Regions from separate parts of the Atlantibacter sp. genome, predicted to be linked through region 2. Evidence: predicted binding sites of a transcription regulator. Region 2 holds the regulator's gene; each other region holds the start of a gene.
The links. The regulator LexA, encoded in region 2, represses DNA repair genes until DNA is damaged. The targets are predictions, from matches to a motif close to TNCTGTATGTACATACAGNA.
Positions count from the first base shown of each region.

Region 1: the regulator LexA is predicted to act here: its motif matches at 2,207-2,226, upstream of metR (HTH-type transcriptional regulator MetR).
Region 3: the regulator LexA is predicted to act here: its motif matches at 2,322-2,341, upstream of umuD (translesion error-prone DNA polymerase V autoproteolytic subunit).
Region 4: the regulator LexA is predicted to act here: its motif matches at 2,462-2,481, upstream of sbmC (DNA gyrase inhibitor SbmC).

Region 1 is NZ_DAMBQK010000022.1:19,513-24,366, reverse strand. It holds gene yigL (sugar/pyridoxal phosphate phosphatase YigL) at 1-313, shown strand, start outside; gene RT120_RS17200 (carboxylate/amino acid/amine transporter) at 435-1,334, shown strand; gene metR (HTH-type transcriptional regulator MetR) at 1,222-2,175, opposite strand; gene metE (5-methyltetrahydropteroyltriglutamate--homocysteine S-methyltransferase) at 2,293-4,554, shown strand; gene RT120_RS17185 (dienelactone hydrolase family protein) at 4,609-4,854, opposite strand, start outside.
Region 2 is NZ_DAMBQK010000008.1:34,683-39,536, reverse strand. It holds gene zur (zinc uptake transcriptional repressor Zur) at 1-395, shown strand, start outside; gene RT120_RS09565 (CsbD family protein) at 468-677, opposite strand; gene dinF (MATE family efflux transporter DinF) at 901-2,235, opposite strand; gene lexA (transcriptional repressor LexA) at 2,309-2,917, opposite strand; gene RT120_RS09550 (diacylglycerol kinase) at 3,026-3,394, opposite strand; gene plsB (glycerol-3-phosphate 1-O-acyltransferase PlsB) at 3,527-4,854, shown strand, end outside.
Region 3 is NZ_DAMBQK010000002.1:203,323-208,176, reverse strand. It holds gene umuC (translesion error-prone DNA polymerase V subunit UmuC) at 1-6, opposite strand, end outside; gene RT120_RS03235 (glutamine amidotransferase) at 266-1,030, shown strand; gene RT120_RS03230 (hypothetical protein) at 1,396-1,797, shown strand; gene umuD (translesion error-prone DNA polymerase V autoproteolytic subunit) at 1,877-2,302, opposite strand; gene RT120_RS03220 (hypothetical protein) at 2,499-2,792, opposite strand; gene RT120_RS03215 (LuxR C-terminal-related transcriptional regulator) at 2,846-3,214, shown strand; gene RT120_RS03210 (hypothetical protein) at 3,234-3,596, shown strand; gene RT120_RS03205 (Cof-type HAD-IIB family hydrolase) at 3,597-4,406, opposite strand; gene RT120_RS03200 (arylamine N-acetyltransferase) at 4,507-4,854, opposite strand, start outside.
Region 4 is NZ_DAMBQK010000005.1:133,443-138,296, forward strand. It holds gene sbcB (exodeoxyribonuclease I) at 1-977, opposite strand, end outside; gene dacD (serine-type D-Ala-D-Ala carboxypeptidase DacD) at 1,192-2,355, shown strand; gene sbmC (DNA gyrase inhibitor SbmC) at 2,503-2,976, shown strand; gene RT120_RS07205 (FUSC family protein) at 3,114-4,172, shown strand; gene RT120_RS07210 (DUF496 family protein) at 4,337-4,669, shown strand; gene cbiB (adenosylcobinamide-phosphate synthase CbiB) at 4,809-4,854, shown strand, end outside.

The sequences.
Region 1 (4,854 bases), on a different contig from region 2:
TGCGCGCTGGGGCGACAGGGTTAACGTCAGTTTCTCTACCTTAACCTGCCTGGAGGTCATGGCGGGCGGCGTTTCCAAAGGCCATGCGCTGGAGGCGGTATCTAAAGCGATCGGCTATTCCCTGAAAGAGTGCATCGCGTTTGGCGACGGGATGAACGATGCCGAGATGCTGTCGATGGCAGGCAAAGGCTGCATTATGGCTAACGCACACCAGCGCTTGAAAGATCTGCTGCCGACGCTGGAAGTGATTGGCACTAACGCCGACAATGCGGTCCCGCACTATCTGCGCCGTTTATTCCTTAACGAAGCCTAAGCGACACGGTGACGAGTGGTTTATATTTAACCACTCGTCAACTAAATACCCAAGCTCATATCGTTCACTCTCGCTACAATGCGGTTTTATGCTGGAAACGGGTATTCCCGGGGAAAACATTGTGCCGCTACTCATTATCACCACTATTCTGTGGGCGTTTTCTTTTAGCCTGATTGGCGAATACCTTGCCGGGCATGTCGACAGCTATTTTTCCGTGCTGATGCGCGTTGGGCTGGCGGCGCTGGTGTTTTTGCCGTTCCTGCGTTTTAAAGGCCTGAAGCCGAAAGTTATCGCGCTATATATGCTGGTGGGCGCGCTTCAACTGGGCGTGATGTACCTGTTCAGCTTCCGCGCTTATCTTTACCTGACGGTTTCCGAGTTTTTGCTGTTTACCGTTCTGACGCCACTGTATATCACGCTGATTTACGACCTGCTCAGCCGTCGCCCATTGCGCTGGGGCTACGCGTTTAGCGCGCTGCTGGCGGTGATTGGCGCGGCGATTATTCGTTACGACCAGCTCAGCGAGCATTTCTGGTTTGGGCTGCTGCTGGTGCAACTGGCGAACATCAGCTTTGCTATCGGCATGGTTGGCTACAAGCGGCTGATGGAAGTGCATCCGATGCCGCAGCACAACGCGTTCTCGTGGTTTTATCTCGGCGCGTTTGTGGTGGCGGGCGTGGCCTGGCTGGCGTTAGGCAATCCAAACAAACTGCCTGGCACCACGCTGCAATGGAGTGTGCTGGTTTGGCTGGGCGTTGTGGCGTCCGGGCTGGGTTACTTTATGTGGAACTACGGGGCAACCCAGGTGGATGCCGGTACGTTAGGGATCATGAACAACGTGCATGTCCCGGCGGGGCTACTGGTTAACCTCGCCATCTGGCAAGAGCAACCCCACTGGCCGAGTTTTATTATTGGTGGGTCGGTGATAATGGCTTCGCTGTGGGTCCATCGACGCTGGGTCGCGCCGCGCTCTTCACAAACGGCAGATGATCGCATGCGTGGTTCCGCGCAGAGCGAATAAACGCATCGATAACCGGCTGACGCTGCTCGCCATCGCGCACAGCGGCGTACAGCCGGCTCCATAATCCTTCACCCAGGGTTTTGGTCACAACCAGGCCCTGGCGTTCAAAACTCTCCACTACCCAGTGCGGCAGCGCAGCGATACCCATCCGCGCCGACACCATCTGAATCAACAGCAGCGTGTTATCAACGCTTTTCAGCGACGGGCTGACGCCAGCAGGCTCCAGAAAATGACGCCACACGTCCAGGCGCTGGCGCTGTACCGGGTAAATCAGCAGCGTTTCACCGGAGAAGTCTTCTGGTGTGATGCGCGGTTTGCTGGCCAGCGGATGATCGGTCGCCAGCACCAGGCGCACTTCAAAATCAAACATCGGCGAATAGTGCAGACCGCTGCGCGGCAGAATATCGGACGTTAATACCACGTCCAGCTCGCTCTGCTGAAGCGCAGGTTGCGGGTCGAACGTGACGCCCGATTTGAAATCCATTTCTACCTGCGGCCACTGCTTGCGGAAATTCTCCAGCGCCGGGGTCAGCCACTGAATACAACTGTGGCACTCAATCGCAATCCGCAACTGGGACTGCTGCGGTTCATTGCAATCCTGTAACGCCCGGCTGATTTGCGGCAGCACCTGAGTCGCCAGTTGCAGCAGGATCTCACCCTGCGGGGTAAAGCGCAGCGGCTGGCTTTTACGAACGAATAGCTTAAACCCGAGGCGCTGCTCCAGATCGCTGAACTGATGAGAGAGAGCAGACTGCGTCTGATGCAGCGTGGCGGCCGCAGCGGCGAGTGAACCGCAGTTCTGCAGGGCCAGCAGGGTCTTAAGGTGTTTAATTTCGATCATGAAAGTCCTTCACTTTGCCATGAGGAATTTGCGCTTGAGGAATATACAGTAACTGCTGATTATGGATGTGTAAACATCTGGACGGCTAAATACCAAGAATTCCCTAAGAGGCAGACAATGACAATCTACAATCACACCCTCGGTTTCCCTCGCGTTGGCCTGCGTCGCGAATTGAAAAAAGCGCAAGAAAGTTACTGGGCGGGCAACAGTACCCGTGAAGAATTACTGGTGGTGGGCCGCGAGCTGCGTGCCCGCCACTGGGATCAGCAAAAAGCGGCAGGTGTGGACCTGCTGCCGGTGGGCGATTTCGCCTGGTACGATCATGTTCTGACGACCAGCCTGCTGCTGGGCAACGTGCCGGCGCGCCACCAGAATAAAGACGGCTCCGTGGATATCGATACTCTGTTCCGCATTGGCCGTGGCCGCGCGCCAACCGGTGAACCGGCAGCGGCAGCAGAAATGACCAAATGGTTTAACACTAACTATCACTACATGGTGCCGGAGTTTGTTAAAGGCCAGCAGTTCAAACTGACCTGGACTCAGCTACTGGATGAAGTGGACGAAGCGCTGGCGCTGGGCCACCACATTAAACCGGTACTGCTGGGGCCGATCACCTATCTGTGGTTGGGCAAAGTGAAAGGCGAACAGTTTGATCGCCTGTCGCTGCTCAATGACATCCTGCCGGTTTATCAGCAGGTGCTGGCGGAACTGGCAAAACGCGGCATCGAGTGGGTACAGATTGACGAACCGGCGCTGGTGCTGGAACTCCCGCAAGCGTGGCTGGATGCCTACAAACCGGCTTATGACGCGTTGCAGGGCAATAGCAAACTGCTGCTGACCACCTACTTTGAAGGCGTCACGCCGAATCTGGATACCATCACCGCACTGCCGGTGCAGGGCCTGCACGTTGATTTAGTGCACGGCAAAGACGACGTAGCAGAACTGCATCAGCGGTTGCCGTCCGAGTGGCTGCTGTCTGCGGGTGTGATTAACGGTCGTAACGTCTGGCGTGCCGATCTGACGGAAAAATATGGGCAGATTAAAGACATCGTCGGTAAACGCGCCGTATGGGTGGCATCCTCCTGCTCCCTGCTGCACAGCCCAATCGATCTGAGCGTGGAAACCCGTCTGGATGCGGAAGTAAAAAGCTGGTTCGCCTTCGCCCTGCAAAAATGTGAAGAGCTGGCGCTACTGCGCGACGCCCTGAAAACCGGCGATACGGCTAAAATTGCCGAATGGAGCGCCCCGATTCAGGCGCGTCGCCACTCTGCCCGTGTACACAACCCGGCGGTGGGCGAGCGTCTGGCGGCGATTACCGCGCAGGATAGCCAGCGTGCCAGCGCCTATCCGGTACGTGCCGAAGCACAGCGTGCGCGGTTTAATCTTCCGGCATGGCCGACCACCACTATCGGTTCATTCCCGCAAACCACCGAGATCCGCGGCCTGCGCCTGGACTTCAAAAAAGGCAATCTGGACGCCAGCAACTATCGCACCGGTATTGCCGAACACATCAAGCAGGCAATTGTTGAGCAGGAGCGCCTCGGCCTGGACGTGCTGGTTCACGGTGAAGCGGAACGTAACGACATGGTGGAATACTTTGGCGAGCACCTCGACGGCTTCGTGTTTACCCAAAACGGATGGGTACAGAGCTATGGTTCACGCTGCGTGAAGCCGCCGGTGGTGATTGGTGATATCAGCCGTCCTGAGCCGATTACCGTGGAGTGGGCGAAGTACGCGCAGTCCCTGACCGACAAGCCGGTTAAAGGCATGTTGACTGGCCCGGTGACGATCCTTTGCTGGTCGTTCCCGCGTGAAGACGTCAGCCGCGAAACCATCGCTAAGCAGATTGCGCTGGCGCTGCGCGATGAAGTGGCCGACCTGGAAGCCGCCGGGATTGGCATTATCCAGATTGACGAACCGGCACTGCGTGAAGGGCTGCCGCTGCGTCGCGCCGACTGGCAGGCCTATCTGGCGTGGGGCGTTGAAGCGTTCCGCCTGAACGCCGCCGTGGTACGCGATGATACCCAGATCCACACCCATATGTGTTACTGCGAGTTCAATGACATCATGGATTCCATTGCCGCGCTGGATGCAGATGTGATCACTATCGAAACCTCACGGTCGGATATGGAACTGTTGGAATCCTTTGAAGAGTTCGAATACCCGAATGAAATCGGCCCGGGCGTGTACGATATCCACTCGCCAAACGTACCGGACGTGGAATGGATTGAGGCTTTACTGCAAAAAGCGGCGCAGCGTATCCCGGCGCAGCGTTTGTGGGTTAACCCGGATTGCGGCCTGAAAACGCGCGGCTGGCCGGAAACCCGCCAGGCGCTGGCGAACATGGTCAAAGCGGCGCAAAACCTGCGTAGCGCGTAATAAAAAACCCGCTCCTGAACAGGAGCGGGTTTAACTTTTGATGCAAACTGGCCGTTACTTTTTAGTGCCGTAACGGCTAAACCACTCCAGCATTCTTTGCCAGCCATCTGCGGCAGATTCCGCATGATAGCTCGGGCGATAATCAGCGTTAAACGCGTGGCCAGCTTCGGGATAAACCACGATTTCTGCGTTAGCATTCGCAGCGCGCAGCGCCTGGCGCATCGTCTCCACGCTTTCCAGCGAAATGCCCGTGTCCTGAGCCCCGTACAGACCCAGCACCGGCGCGTTAAGATCCACGGC
Region 2 (4,854 bases):
CGATTAGCGCTTACGATCTCCTGGATTTGCTGCGCGAATCCGAGCCGCAGGCCAAGCCGCCGACGGTCTATCGGGCGCTGGATTTCCTGCTGGAGCAAGGGTTTGTTCACAAGGTTGAATCAACCAACAGCTATGTTCTGTGCCATCTGTTCGATCAACCGACGCATACCTCAGCGATGTTTATTTGCGACCGCTGCGGCGTCGTCAAAGAGCAGAGCGCGCAGGGTGTAGAGAAGATCATGGATGCATTAGCCGCCGATATGGGCTTTACGCTGCGGCATAATGTCATTGAAGCGCACGGGCTTTGCTCAGGCTGCAAAGAGGTAGAATCGTGCCGTCACCCGGAACACTGTGGTCACGACCATTCAGTTCAGGTAAAAAAACGCGGTAAGTGAAGGCGTTAATGGTACATCCTTGTACCTGGGCAGGGTAGCCATGAGGGTGGCTAAGCAGAAAAACGACGGGGATTACCAGCGGTAATCGTTACGGGTTTCCCAGTCTTTTACTTCGTTCTCTGCCTGATCTTTCTCGTATCCATAACGTTCCTGGATTTTCCCTACGAGTTGATCGCGTTTACCTTCGATAACGGTCATATCGTCGTCAGTGAGTTTACCCCACTGCTCTTTCATTTTACCTTTGAACTGTTTCCAGTTACCGCCGACTTCGTCTTTATTCATGATGTAGTCCTCATCGTTCGGTTATAAACGCTAAATGTTTATCGTCCGTGTTTAACAGTTATTATCTGCTGGACGTGATAATGAGTTTAGTCGACCATTCCGACTCGTTTGAAACATTCAGAATCTTTAACCAAGCGCGAAAGATAAAAATCGGCATTAATGATACAAAAATTTTATATATCAAGCAGATAGCCAGAAATTAAATGAGAGTCAGCAGATGTAACTAACCATGACCCGTCTCGTTGAACCAGCTATTGCGCTGCCAGTGGCGCCGCCAGATGAGCCATAACGACAGCCCGCGCAATGCCAGAAATACCGCTACCGCCAGCCATAGCCCGTGATTACCCAGCCAGGGCAAAGCGATTAATGTCACGCCGAAACCCGCAGCCGCCACGGTCATACTGTTACGCATTTCCGCGCCACGGGTAGCGCCGATAAACATGCCGTCCAGCAGATAACACCACACGCCAACCAGCGGCAGCACCACCTGCCAGCCGAGGTAACGATCCGCTTGTTGTTGTAAAACCGGCAGCGAGGTCAGCATCGCAACAATATGCTCGCCCCACAGCGCATAAACCGTAGCGAACATCAGCGCCACCAGGCCCGCCTGGCGGCAGGCGGCATGCCAGACTTTGATCAGTTGGTTGCTGTTACCTGCGCCGTAAGCCTGCCCGGAATGGGCTTCCACCGCATAGGCGAAACCATCCAGTGCGTAGGCGGTGAACGTCAGCAGCGTCATCAGGACGGCATTCACCGCCACCACATCGCTCCCCATCCGCGCACCTAAAATTGTGACGCTGGCGAAACAGATTTGCAGCAGCAGCGAACGCAGCATGATGTCGCGATTGAGCGCCAGTAAACGCCAGATATCGCCGCGCCAGGCAGAGAGCAGCATTGCCGGATTGATGCCCCGCAGTGTCATGACATGCCAGGCCATCAGCAATCCGACGATCAGCGTGATGTATTCCGCCGCCACCGTTGCCAGCGCAGCGCCCTGCACGTTCATATCCAGCCCCACCACCAGCCACAGGTCGAGTGCGATATTCAGCACATTGCCAACAACCAGCAGGATCACTGGCGCTCGCGCGTACTGCACCCCCAATAACCAGCCTAACAGCACCAGGTTCGCCAGCGTCGCAGGCGCGCTTAGCCAGCGGATTTCCAGAAAGCGCCGCGCCTGATGTAATACTTCTTCGCTGCCGCCTACGATATGCAACGCCAGGTTAATCAGCGGGGTCTGTAACAGCATAATCGCCACCCCGGCCAGCACCGCCAGCAGTAGCGGTTGCACCAGGGCTCGCGCCATCGCCTGCGGGTTTTTTGCACCAAATGCCTGGGCGGTTAAGCCTGTAGTGCTCATTCTCAGAAACAGCAGCAGCATAAACAGAAAGCTGGTGGCGGTTGCGCCAATGGCGACACCGGCTAAATAAACCGGGCTATCGAGATGGCCGATAACGGCGGTATCCACCAGGCCGAGCAGCGGCACGGTAATATTGGAGAAGATCATGGGTAGCGCCAGGCGCCACAATGCTTTATCAGCAGACGTGAAAAATGGCATGACGCAATCCGTAGCGGTAGGGGATTCTATACCGTAACGCGGCGCGCTACGGCTTCAAATCAGGCAGCAGAGCTTACAGCCACTCGCCGTTGCGGATCACGCCGACGGCAAGCCCTTCAATAGAAAAGGCCTGCTGACGCAGGTCAACAACGATTGGGGAGAATTCGCTGTTTTCCGGCAGTAACTGCACCGTGTTGCCCTGTTTATTCAGACGCTTAACGGTCACTTCGTCATCAATGCGCGCGACCACCACCTGCCCGTTACGCACATCCTGAGTTTTATGCACCGCGAGCAAATCGCCGTCCATAATCCCGATATCTTTCATCGACATACCGCTAACGCGCAGCAGGAAATCCGCGCTGGGCTTAAACAAGCCGGGATCGACCTGGTAATGGCCTTCGATATGCTGCTGAGCTAACAGCGGTTCGCCCGCGGCAACGCGCCCAACCAGCGGCAGCCCCTCTTCCTCTTCCACCAGTAAACGCAGACCGCGCGACGCGCCAGAAACGATTTCAATTACCCCTTTACGCGCCAGGGCTTTTAAATGTTCTTCTGCAGCGTTAGGAGAACGAAAGCCCAGACGCTGTGCAATCTCCGCACGAGTGGGAGGCATGCCGGTTTGGCTGATGTGATCCCGAATGAGATCAAACACCTCTTGCTGTCTGGCCGTTAAACTTTTCATTCCGCCCCCTGGGTGCATATACAGTAATGCTGTGAGTATATACAGCTAACGGTGATTTTGAAACCACAAAATGAGCAAATATCCGCATGTTAGCGACATCTGGAAGAGTTATCGCAAATTTGACCAGAGCAATATGCCCCAGGTCATCAGCGCCAGTAAAATAGCAAACAGTACCGCCGCCGAGCCCATATCTTTGGCGCGCCCGGAAAGTTCATGAAATTCCGGGCCGATGCGATCGACCACCGCTTCGAGGGCGCTATTAAGGATCTCAACAATCATCACCAGAATGACGGAGCCAATCAGCAACACCCGGGTAATCGGATCGACATCCAGCCAGCAGGCGATAGCAATGGCGACAATCGCCGCGACGCCCTCCTGGCGAAACGCCGCTTCGTTCTTCCAGGCGGCGCAAATGCCTTTCCAGGAGTAACCTGCTGCTTTAATTATTCGTATCAACCCGGTGGTGTTATTCGCCATGAAAGGAAACCTTTTTAAAAAACGCGCATCAATAGCATTAAGCAACGAAACGTAAGCACCACAGAAATTCCCGCTTGTTTCTGATATTCTTGCGGTGCAATTGCATTATTAACCAGAGGCTTTACATCGTTTATGTCCGGCTGGCCACGAATTTACTACAAATTACTTAATTTACCATTACGCGTACTGGTAAAAAGCAAATCCATTCCGGCGGATCCGTGCGCCGAACTGGGGCTCGATACCTCGCGCCCGATTATGTACGTTCTTCCGTACAACTCGAAGGCGGACTTGCTGACGCTGCGCCAACAATGTCTGGCACACGATTTGCCCGACCCGCTGGAGCCTCTCGAAATTGACGGCACTCTGCTGCCGCGCCATGTGTTTATTCACGGCGGGCCGCGGGTATTCACCTATTACACGCCGAAAGAGGAGTCGATTAAGCTGTTCCACGACTATCTCGATCTGCATCGCAGCAATCCGCAACTTGATGTGCAGATGGTGCCGGTATCGGTGATGTTCGGGCGCGCGCCGGGCCGTGAAAAAGGCGAAGTAAACCCGCCGCTGCGGATGCTGAACGGCTTGCAGAAATTTTTTGCCGTTTCCTGGTTAGGGCGCGACAGCTTTGTACGCTTTTCGCCCTCGCTGTCACTGCGCCGCATGGCGGATGAACACGGCACCGATAAAACCATTGCCCAGAAGCTGGCGCGAGTGGCGCGTATGCACTTCGCCCGCCAGCGCCTGGCCGCCGTCGGGCCGCGTTTACCGGCGCGTCAGGACCTGTTTAATAAGCTGCTGGCCTCTAAAGCCATTGCCCGCGCGGTAGAAGACGAAGCGCGCAGCAAAAAAATCTCCCATGAAAAAGCCCAGCAAAATGCCGTGGCGTTGATGGAAGAGATTGCGGCGAACTTCTCTTACGAAACCATTCGTCTGATGGACCGCATTCTGGGCTTTACCTGGAACCGCCTCTATCAGGGCATTAATGTGCACAACGCCGAGCGGGTGCGCCAACTGGCGCATGACGGTCACGAACTGGTGTACGTTCCCTGCCACCGCAGCCATATGGACTATATGCTGCTGTCCTATGTGCTGTATCACCAGGGCCTTGTGCCGCCGCACATCGCTGCGGGTATCAACCTGAACTTCTGGCCAGCAGGCCCGATGTTCCGCCGCCTGGGCGCGTTCTTTATTCGTCGTACGTTCAAGGGCAACAAACTTTACTCCACGGTGTTCCGCGAGTATCTGGGCGAACTGTTCAGCCGCGGCTATTCGGTGGAGTATTTTGTTGAAGGGGGCCGTTCCCGTACCGGTCGCCTGCTGGACCCGAAAACCGGCACCCTGTCGATGACCATCCAGGCGATGCTGCGCGGCGGCACCCGCCCTATCACGCTGGTTCCTATCTACATCGGCTATGAACACGTGATGGAAGTGGGTACTTACGCCAAAGAGCTGCGTGGCGCGAC
Region 3 (4,854 bases), on a different contig from region 2:
AAACATGGTGGTCAGCTCTTAATTCGACTCGCGTCACCGCGAGAAGGTTATGCTGTGCGCAGCAGCGGTGTGTGTAATCAATCAATTGCATGATGAATATATAATGTGACTGTATATATATACAGTATCGCTAATTCTGCATGCGGCTCAAGCCATCAGAAATAAAATATTTATCTTGAGGATATTTCTGATGATTTTTTGTACTAAAGAGCGCAAAGTTATCTCAGGCGTTACGTATTGATGTTTATTACGTGGAGTTTTATTGATGCAAGTGAGTCCAATCATCATTCTTCAGGTGGGTACGCCCCCGGAGGAAATGCGCGCAGTACACGATGATGTCCCGGTGTGGTTTTGCCATGCGTTGCAGGTGCCCGTTGGCGCAGTCGAAGTGATCCGCGTGTTTGAGGGCGAGCCGCTGCCGGAACCCGACCCGCGCAGGATGGCGATCATCACTGGCTCCTGGGCGATGGTGACGGAGCGCCTGCCGTGGAGTGAAGCTATGGCAGAGTGGATCCGCGAAGCCATGCGTATCCATATGCCGCTGTTCGGCGTCTGCTACGGTCACCAGCTTATGGCGTATGCCCTCGGGGGACGCGTTGACTACCATCCCCAGGGCCGTGAAGCGGGCAACCAGCAAATCACCCTGACGCCGGAAGCCAAAAAGGACCCGCTACTCAATACGTTTCCGCAGACTTTTACCGCGCACTTAACGCATATGCAGACCGTGGTCGAACTACCGCCGGGTGCCTCTGCGCTGGCATGGTCCAGCCATGACCCGCACCAGATTGTGCGCTATGGACCGAACGCGGTATCCACACAGTTCCACCCGGAATTTACGCCCGTGATTTCAACGGCGCTAATGCAGTTCCGTGCGGAGGTGCTGCGCAGCGAAGGCCGCGATATTGATGCGATGCTCAGTGAAGTCCGCGATGCCCCGGAAGCCCGAAACGTGCTGCGTTTTTTTATTCAGCAGATGTGCGGCCACCCGAGCCAGGATATTTTCGACGAACCTACTTTTTTGCATTATTGAGCAAAGAATAGCATTACCTCTTACTCTATCCCGTTACAGACCTCGTTACATGGCAGGTGCTAAAAAAACCACCCTACAGGCGGGCGGCGCAAGGATTATTAACGCCCGCCAAGTTTCACTATAAAGAAAAAGCACTTTCATGTTGCTGGGTGAATTAAATCACACACACCACAAAAACAACGCGGGTAATTAAAATATTAAATTTCAGCACGTAAAAAAGTTATTGCAACCTGGAAAGCAACAGCCTATTTTATAGGCAATAAATCATTTAAAACCGCTCGCACTGAAATAAAAGCCAGTGTTTTCTCAAACCCCTATTTTATCATAAAAAACGCAAACGCGTTATCTACCGCAGGATAGGCTAAATGGAAAAATCTATCGAAACAAAGGAATGCATCCGAAAGATCATTCATTACATATCAACGCATAACGCTATGATACAGGTGGATAGAAACCAGTGGGTTACTATACCGCAGCACGGATGCTCAGATGAATACTGTATAATAATACACTCGGGCCATATCGCTGTCGCTCAGCCTGAAGGCATTAACTGTTTCCTCTACGCACCAATAATCATCAATCTGAATATATATCTCCCTCCGTCCACCATTCGTTTTAAAACATTAACGCCAGTTTGTTATGAAATTATAAATAAGCAGGCGGCTTTCGCCATTATCGAACAAGAAAATTTATGGAAGGAAACCGTCTGGCTCAATCGTTCTCTTTTGGAGAGCTATTTTGCAGCAACGCCCGGCTTTCAAAGATAAAATACATGGCGTTGCTGACAGGGTTTTAAAGAATAAAAGAAGCGTTACTCTTCAGGATAACCATTTATCCACCAGGATCTTACCCCCTCTTTTTCTTTAATACCCAACTCACCACGCCAAAGATTTGCAGCTGTGAATCATCGGTAAAGGTAATCGGCTGATAAGCCGGATTGGTCGGCACCAACTGCGGTACCGGGCGCAGGCGCAGCAGCTTTACGGTAAAATCCCCGTCCACAGCGGCGACCACCACATCGCCGTGCTGCGGGGTTAACGCGCTGTCCACCACCAGCAAATCCCCATCGGAGATGCCCTCTCCTGTCATCGAATCCCCGGAGGCCTTAAGGAAATAGGTCGCGCTGGGGTGTTGAATGCATAACGACGCAATATCGATACGCGTTTCTACGTAATCCTGCGCGGGAGACGGGAAGCCGCACGGCACGTACTCCAGAAAGAGCGGTAAAAATTCGGGGCGAGTCGCTTCGCTTAAAGAGATTAATCTGTTCATTTTTTGTTAGACCCAACATCACTGTATTTATGTACAGTATTATTGTTTTTGCGGAACCGACAACGCCATTTTGGCCGCTTCGTCGCAGGTCATTGAACAAATTGAGGATTTTATTTTTTAACCGATTCAAAACGTGACAGCGTGACACGGGGATAAAAAAAGCCGCCTGCACAGGCAGGCGGCCGGGGTTAAGGGATCAGAACGTGTAGCGGTAAGAAATCCCGACCTGCTGGCCAGTGTTGTGGCTGGACGCGTCCAGGCTATAGCCCACGCCCCAGGTCATATTGCCTTTTTGCATTTTCACGCTCAGCTTGCCTTCGAACGCGGTTTTATCCATCACGTCAGCCGAGATGCTGTCTGAAGCCGGGATACCCGTCGTCCTGACTTTACTGGTCACGTCAGTATCCCCTGCGGCAAACACCACCGACATATCCGCATCGGTGCTCAGCGCCCAGCCAGAGTCCATCGCCCAGGTTTTGTTCAGACGCACCCCTACCGGGAATTGCCAGATATCCTGACGGGTTTTATCGGTTTTAAATTTTGATGACCCGTGAAGCGCGTTTTTCCAATACTATCGAAAACATACTGATTAATACCGTTGCAGATTATGCGCTTAACTGCACCGACTCTCTGAGAAAACTGGAGCAGGTATTAAGAGAATTACATGGCTGCACCCAGCATAAAACCATTATTAAAAACACGGCCTGGTATCGCATCGAAAAAGCGTCGAACCTGACGCGCAAAGAAGAAGTGGTGCTGCCTTATATTGTCTCGGGGAAAAACAACAAAGAGATTTCTCGCTATCTGAATTTATCTCAGAAAACAGTGAGCTGCCATCGTCGAAGCATTTATGAAAAATTCAAGGTCAATAATTTGATTGGTCTGTACAACACCTTTTGCTATATGAAATAGCCTTAAACTGAGTGGGATTATGTCTACGCCAGAATATATTGAGAAAGCGTTACAGCAGTGCTTTTTAGCGTTATATCTTCAGCGCGGCGATACCAGCCCTACCGCCGCTTATTCAGCGTTTTTCGCCACGCTCGGCGAACATGACGTCCCGGCCTGCCAGCGTCAGCATTACCGGGATTTAAAGCAGACCTTTCTGGCGGCCATTAGCTATATTGAGCAGAACCTGGCGCATCAGAATAGCGATGTGTTTATCGATAAACTCCGGCAAAAAATGCTGTTGCAACTGCTCGATTTTTACAGGGAAACCTGCGGCTGGCTGGCGGTAGAGGACTATATCGCCTCACGCAATAGCATCCTTTACCACCACGCGCTGTGTGAATAATCAGGCGGGCAACCGCTGTTCCAGTACCGCGTCAATCACATCAAGTGCGCCGCTGTGGTTCAGCGAGCCCGTGGCGTATTTGGCGATCTTTTTCACTTCCGGCGCGGCGTTGTCCATCGCAAAGGAGTAACCCGCCAGTTGCAGCATCTCAATGTCGTTGCCGCTGTCGCCCACCGCCACGCATTCGCCGGGGGCGATATTCCAGCGCGCCATCAGGCGCTGCAATCCGCTGGCCTTGTGTGAGCCGGGAATAATCAAATCGACAAAACCAAAACCGCTGGTCACCGGTTTAACGATGCCGTCCAGCGAATGGTGCAGGCTGTCCACCAGCGCCGGGATCGCGTCGTCGTGCAGATTGAGTGAGAATTTAAAGATCACATCGTCGATGGCGTACAGATCGTCCACCGGTTTCAGGCGGTGATAGTGTTTCGACATCAAATCGATAAACGCCTGCGGCGCGCCGGCGCGGTAATACGCGCTTTCCAGCCCGCACACCACGAAGTTAATACCCTCGAATTCACCGAGTTCATCCACCACTTTATGGAACTGAGCCGTGGTCAGTTCCCCGTGGTGGACGCGTTGCCCCTGGTCATAAACCAGCGCGCCGTTTTCCGCAACGAAAGAGATGTCGTGACAAATCTCCGGGAAGAATGAAATGAGCTGGTAATACTGGTTGCCGCTGGCCACCACAAATTTAATGCCCTTCTCCTTCAGCGCGTGGTACTGCTTGTGAAACCTTTCTCGATCGTAATCCTTTTTCTCGTTGAGAAAGGTGCCATCCATATCCACTGCGATGAGTTTAATCTTCATACAACCTCATTAAATCAGTACAACTTAAGGGCGACATGCTAACACCCTTTAATCGAAGAACCATATGCATTGGGCGAATTCATACTTATCGCAAATGAATTCATGCCGACTCCAGCCGCGCCATCACTGCCCGCAACGCATCGCGGCGGATGCCGTGTACCGGGTGCGAGACATTCAGCCCGCACTCCTCCACCAGGCAATCATACAGCGCATCGGCATTCGGCAACGCTTCCGTGACGGCAGGCAATCCGGGCATACGCCGGGTAACGCGCCGGTTGAGAACGGTGATTTTACCGCCGTCGGGGCGCATCAGCGCCAGCAGTAAATGATGCCGGAAATGGGAGTCAGGCCAGCGGGAGACAAAGTGATTCGCCATTAAATAATCTGCCGGATACTGGTGCGCCAGGTCAAAGCGGTACAGCGCCTGCCAGCCCTCGTCATTACGCGT
Region 4 (4,854 bases), on a different contig from region 2:
CGGTTGATGCCCAATCTGTCGGCATCTTCCGGGCGCAGCGTATTGGCCTGCGCCAGCACCGGGCACTTGTTCAGATGAACCAGCTTAACGGGCACCGCCGCATCGTCGCCCAGGTCGGTTTTGGCGGTGTACAGCCGTTCACGCAGCGCATCAGTGTCAAGCGCCAGCAGCGGGGTCATATCTCCTGCCAAATCCACCATAATCACCGCATTGCGATTTTCCGGGTGCCACGCCAGCGGCGCAATCCAACTGGTATTACCGCGAAACGCGCCGAACATACCGGAAACATGCACCAACGGTTTCATCTGCGGGATATCAATCAGCGTTGCCAGCTTTTGTTTATTGCGATAGCTAAAAAGATAGTCATACAGCCGCGGCTGCTGGGTTTTCACCAATTTTGCCATCGCGATGGTGGCATACACATCGGCCATCGCGTCATGCGCGTTGGCGTGCTCAATGCCGTTGGCCACGGTGAGATGCTCAAGGCGAAAGCTCGGCAGGCCTTCGTCGTTTTCCGGCCAGTTGATGCCTTCCGGGCGCAGGGCGTAGCAAGCGCGCATCACGTCCAGCAAATCCCAGCGCGAATTCTGGTTTTGCCAGCTCCAGGCGTACGGATCGTAAAAGTTGCGGTAAAAAATATTGCGCGTCACTTCATCATCAAAACGCACATTGTTGTAACCCACCACGCAGGTATTCGGCACGGTGAATAAATCATGGATGCGCTTAGCAAATTCGGCTTCGCTGGTGCCGCGCGCCGCCGCGATCTGGGGCGTGATGCCGGTAATCAGCACCGCTTCCGGCTGCGGCAGATAGTCATCGGCGGGTTTGCAATAAAACACCTCAGGTTCGCCGATAATATTGAAATCCATATCGGTACGTATCGCGGCGAACTGCGCGGGTCGATCCAGTGCCGGGCGGGTACCGAAGGTTTCATAGTCGTGGAAAAGAAAAGTCGGCTGTGCTGTGGAATCAGTCACCGGTCACCATCCTGAAGGGGTCAAAAACTGGCGTTTATGGTAAACGATTGGCCGTCCATTCAGAAGAAAATCACGGTGGTTTTTCACGCTACCGGATACGTATTACTCCGAGAAATGTGTTGTCTGTCATATTTCTTTGCAATTAATGAATGCGTTTACATACGAAGTTCCGTAAAACAGGCGCGGACAAAAAAACACAAACGAGGATATGCTGTTGAAAACCCGCCTGATTGCCGCTTCTTTGCTCGCTTTTCTTGGTGCTAACGCCAGTGCAGCACCCACTTTTGCTGTCACGCCCGTTCCCCCTCAGGTTCAGGCGGGGGCATGGGTACTGATGGATTACACTACCGGTCAGATTTTAACGGCAGGCAATGAGCATCAGCAGCGCAACCCGGCAAGCCTTACCAAACTGATGACCGGCTATGTGGTGGATCGCGCCATCGACAGCCACCGCATCACGCCTGATGATGTGGTTACCGTGGGCGCGGACGCGTCGGCCTACGGCAACCCGGTTTTTGCCGGTTCGTCGCTGATGTTTTTAAAAGCCGGGGATCGCGTCACGGTCCACGATCTGAGCCGGGGATTGATTGTTGATTCCGGCAACGACGCTTGCGTGGCGCTGGCGGATTACATCGCGGGCGGCGAAGCGCCGTTTGTCAAAATGATGAACGACTACGCCCACCGGCTTAACCTGCGCGACACCCACTTCGAAACCGTCCACGGCCTTGACGCGCCGGGCCAGCACAGCTCCGCGTATGACCTGGCGGTGCTGTCGCGCGCCATCATCCACGGTGAACCGGCTTTTTACCATATGTACAGCGAGCGCAGCCTCACCTGGAACGGCATCACCCAGCAAAACCGTAACGGCCTGCTGTGGGACAAAAGCCTGAGCGTGGACGGCCTGAAAACCGGGCACACCTCCGGTGCCGGGTTTAACCTGATCGCCTCCAGCGTGGACGGGCAGCGGCGGTTAATTGCCGTGGTGATGGGCGCGGATAGCCCGAAAGCGCGGGAAGAACAGGCGCGTAAGCTACTGCACTGGGGGCAAAACCAGTTCGATACCGTGCAGATCCTGCATAAAGGCAAAAAAGTCGGCACCGAGCGTATCTGGTACGGCGATGTCGAAAACGTCGACGTGGGCACCGATCGTGATTTCTGGCTCAGTCTGCCCAAATCCGAAGTGGCGAATATCAAAGCCAAATACGTACTGGATAAGCCGGAGCTTGAAGCACCGCTGGCGGCGCAACAGCGGGTGGGCGAAATCGAACTGTATGACCGCGATAAGCTGGTGGCCCACTGGCCGCTGGTGACGCTTAAGGCGGTTGAAAAAGGCGGCATATTCTCGCGCTTTAGTGATTACCTGCACCATAAACTTTAATGGTTTAACAGGGGCTTACCCCGTCGTTCTCCGAAACAGTCTTTTACGAGAGTGCGCTCACAAATTAAGCAATCTATGCTTTAGAGCGCCAGTACAGAACGTATAATACTGTTTGCATATACAGTTATTTCACAGCGAGGAACGATCATGGATTATCAGATTCAACACGCAGAAACTCGTCGCATCGCCGGGTTTCATTTAGTTGGCCCCTGGGATAAAACCGTCCCACAGGGTTTTGAGCAACTGGTGATGTGGGTGGACAGCAATAAGATTCAGCCGCTGGAGTGGATTGCCGTTTATTACGATAACCCGGATAGCGTGCCCGCAGAGAAACTGCGCTGCGATACTGCGGTAACCGTGCCTGAAAATTTCGCTATCCCCGCCAACAGTGAAGGCGTTATGGCAACCGAAGTGGCGGGCGGGCAATACGCCGTAGCCCAGGCGCGTGTTGAACATCACGATTTTGAAACGCCCTGGCGGCTGTTTTTCAATAGCCTGCTTGAAGATGTGAAATACCAGATTGCCCCCAAACCCTGTTTTGAAATCTACCTCAACGATGGGGCGAAAGACGGCTACTGGGACATCAACATGTTCGTTCCGGTTGAACCTAAACACGAATAATCAACCCCGGCCTTGCCTTGCAGGCCGGGCTTTACGCCGCCGTTATTGGCCACAATAACGGCGCGTTTACCCCGATGTGTTGATGCCAGGCGGCGAAATCCCGGTACAATGCGGTTTTTTTCATGCGGAGAGCCGGTGTGCGTCCTGATAAATCATTAAGCCCTTTCGAAATCCGGCTCTATCGTCATTACCGCCTGGTGCACGGCGTACGCATCGCGCTGGCCTTTACGTTGACTTTTTTACTGGTCCGCCTGCTGAATGTGCCGGAAGGCACCTGGCCGCTGATTACGCTCGTGGTGGTGATGGGTCCGATCTCGTTTTGGGGCAACGTGGTGCCGCGTGCCTTTGAACGCATCGGCGGGACGATTTTTGGCGCATCGGTGGGGTTAATCGCCCTGAAGCTGGAGCTGATTTCCCTGCCGATTATGCTGCTGTGGTGTGCGCTGGCGATGTTTATCTGCGGTTATCTCACTCTCGGGAAACGGCCCTATCAGGCGCTGCTTATCGGCATTACGCTTTCTGTCGTGGTGGGTGCCCCGGCGGGGGATCTGCAAATCGCCCTGTGGCGCAGCGGCGACGTGATTTTAGGGTCACTGCTGGCAATGCTGTTTACCAGCATCTATCCCCAGCGCGCGTTTATCCACTGGCGCATCCAGATGGCGACGTTCGCGCATACGTTTACCCGGCTCTCCCAGGCAGGGTTTTCGCCAAACCTGGTGGAGCGTCCCCGGCTTGATAAGTCGCTACACGCCATGCTGAGCGACGTGGTGAAAATGCGCGCGCTGATTGTCCCTGCCAGCAAAGAAACCCACATTCAGAAATCGGTGTTTGAAGCGATCCAGACCGTCAGCCGCAATTTGGTTTGTACGCTTGAACTCCAGCTCAACGCCCACTGGGCGACGCGCGAAAGCCATTTTGTAATGATCAACGCCCATACCCTGCGCGAAACTCAGCAGATGACCCACAACACCCTGGCGGCGCTGTCGAAAGCCCTGTATGAAGGCAATCCGTCGCCGGTCGCCGCCAATAACGCCAGGCTGGCGGAAATTGTCGGCGAATTACGCGAGATAATGCGCCAGGATGAGGGCAACGCACTGCATGAAACCTCAATTCACGGTTATGTCTGGTTAAGCCTGGAACTGGCGCGCCAGTTAGCGCTGTTATCGCACTTGATCTGCCGGGCATTGCGTAAATAAAAACCATACGAAACAGCGTGGATATATTGCTGGTTTCGATTCAGCAGGAATTCAGCGTATTATTAGGGTAGGGTATTAACCGTTGTCATGCGCAGCCGTTGCCGGTTATGTTTGACGCAGCGGCTTGTGAACGAATCAGAGTCTCAATTATCAGGGGTGTAAATATGGAAAATGGCAAACCTTCATTCCAGGACGTTCTGGAGTTCGTACGTTTGTTCCGTCGTAAAAACAAACTGCAACGCGAAATTCAGGATGTAGAGAAGAAGATCCGTGACAACCAGAAACGCGTGCTGCTGCTCGACAACCTGAGCGATTACATCAAGCCAGGCATGAGTATTGAAGCCATTCAGGGCATCATCGCCAGCATGAAAACCGACTACGAAGACCGCGTGGATGACTACATCATCAAAAACGCCGAACTGTCTAAAGAACGTCGCGAGATCTCCAAAAAGCTCAAAGTGATGGGCGAGCTGAAAGCACCTGAAATTAAAGAATGATTTAACAAGACGGCGGCACTGATTATTCATGCCGCCGTTTTTCATTCTGCTTAAGTCAACCCGGGCCGATCCCACGGCTCCGGTTAACTGAAACCCAACTTCTTTTACTTACTTATCATTGGCGCGACGGGAAATCCTGATGACCCTTTTCATCTGGTGGGCAGCCTGGCTGCTCGATTGTTGGC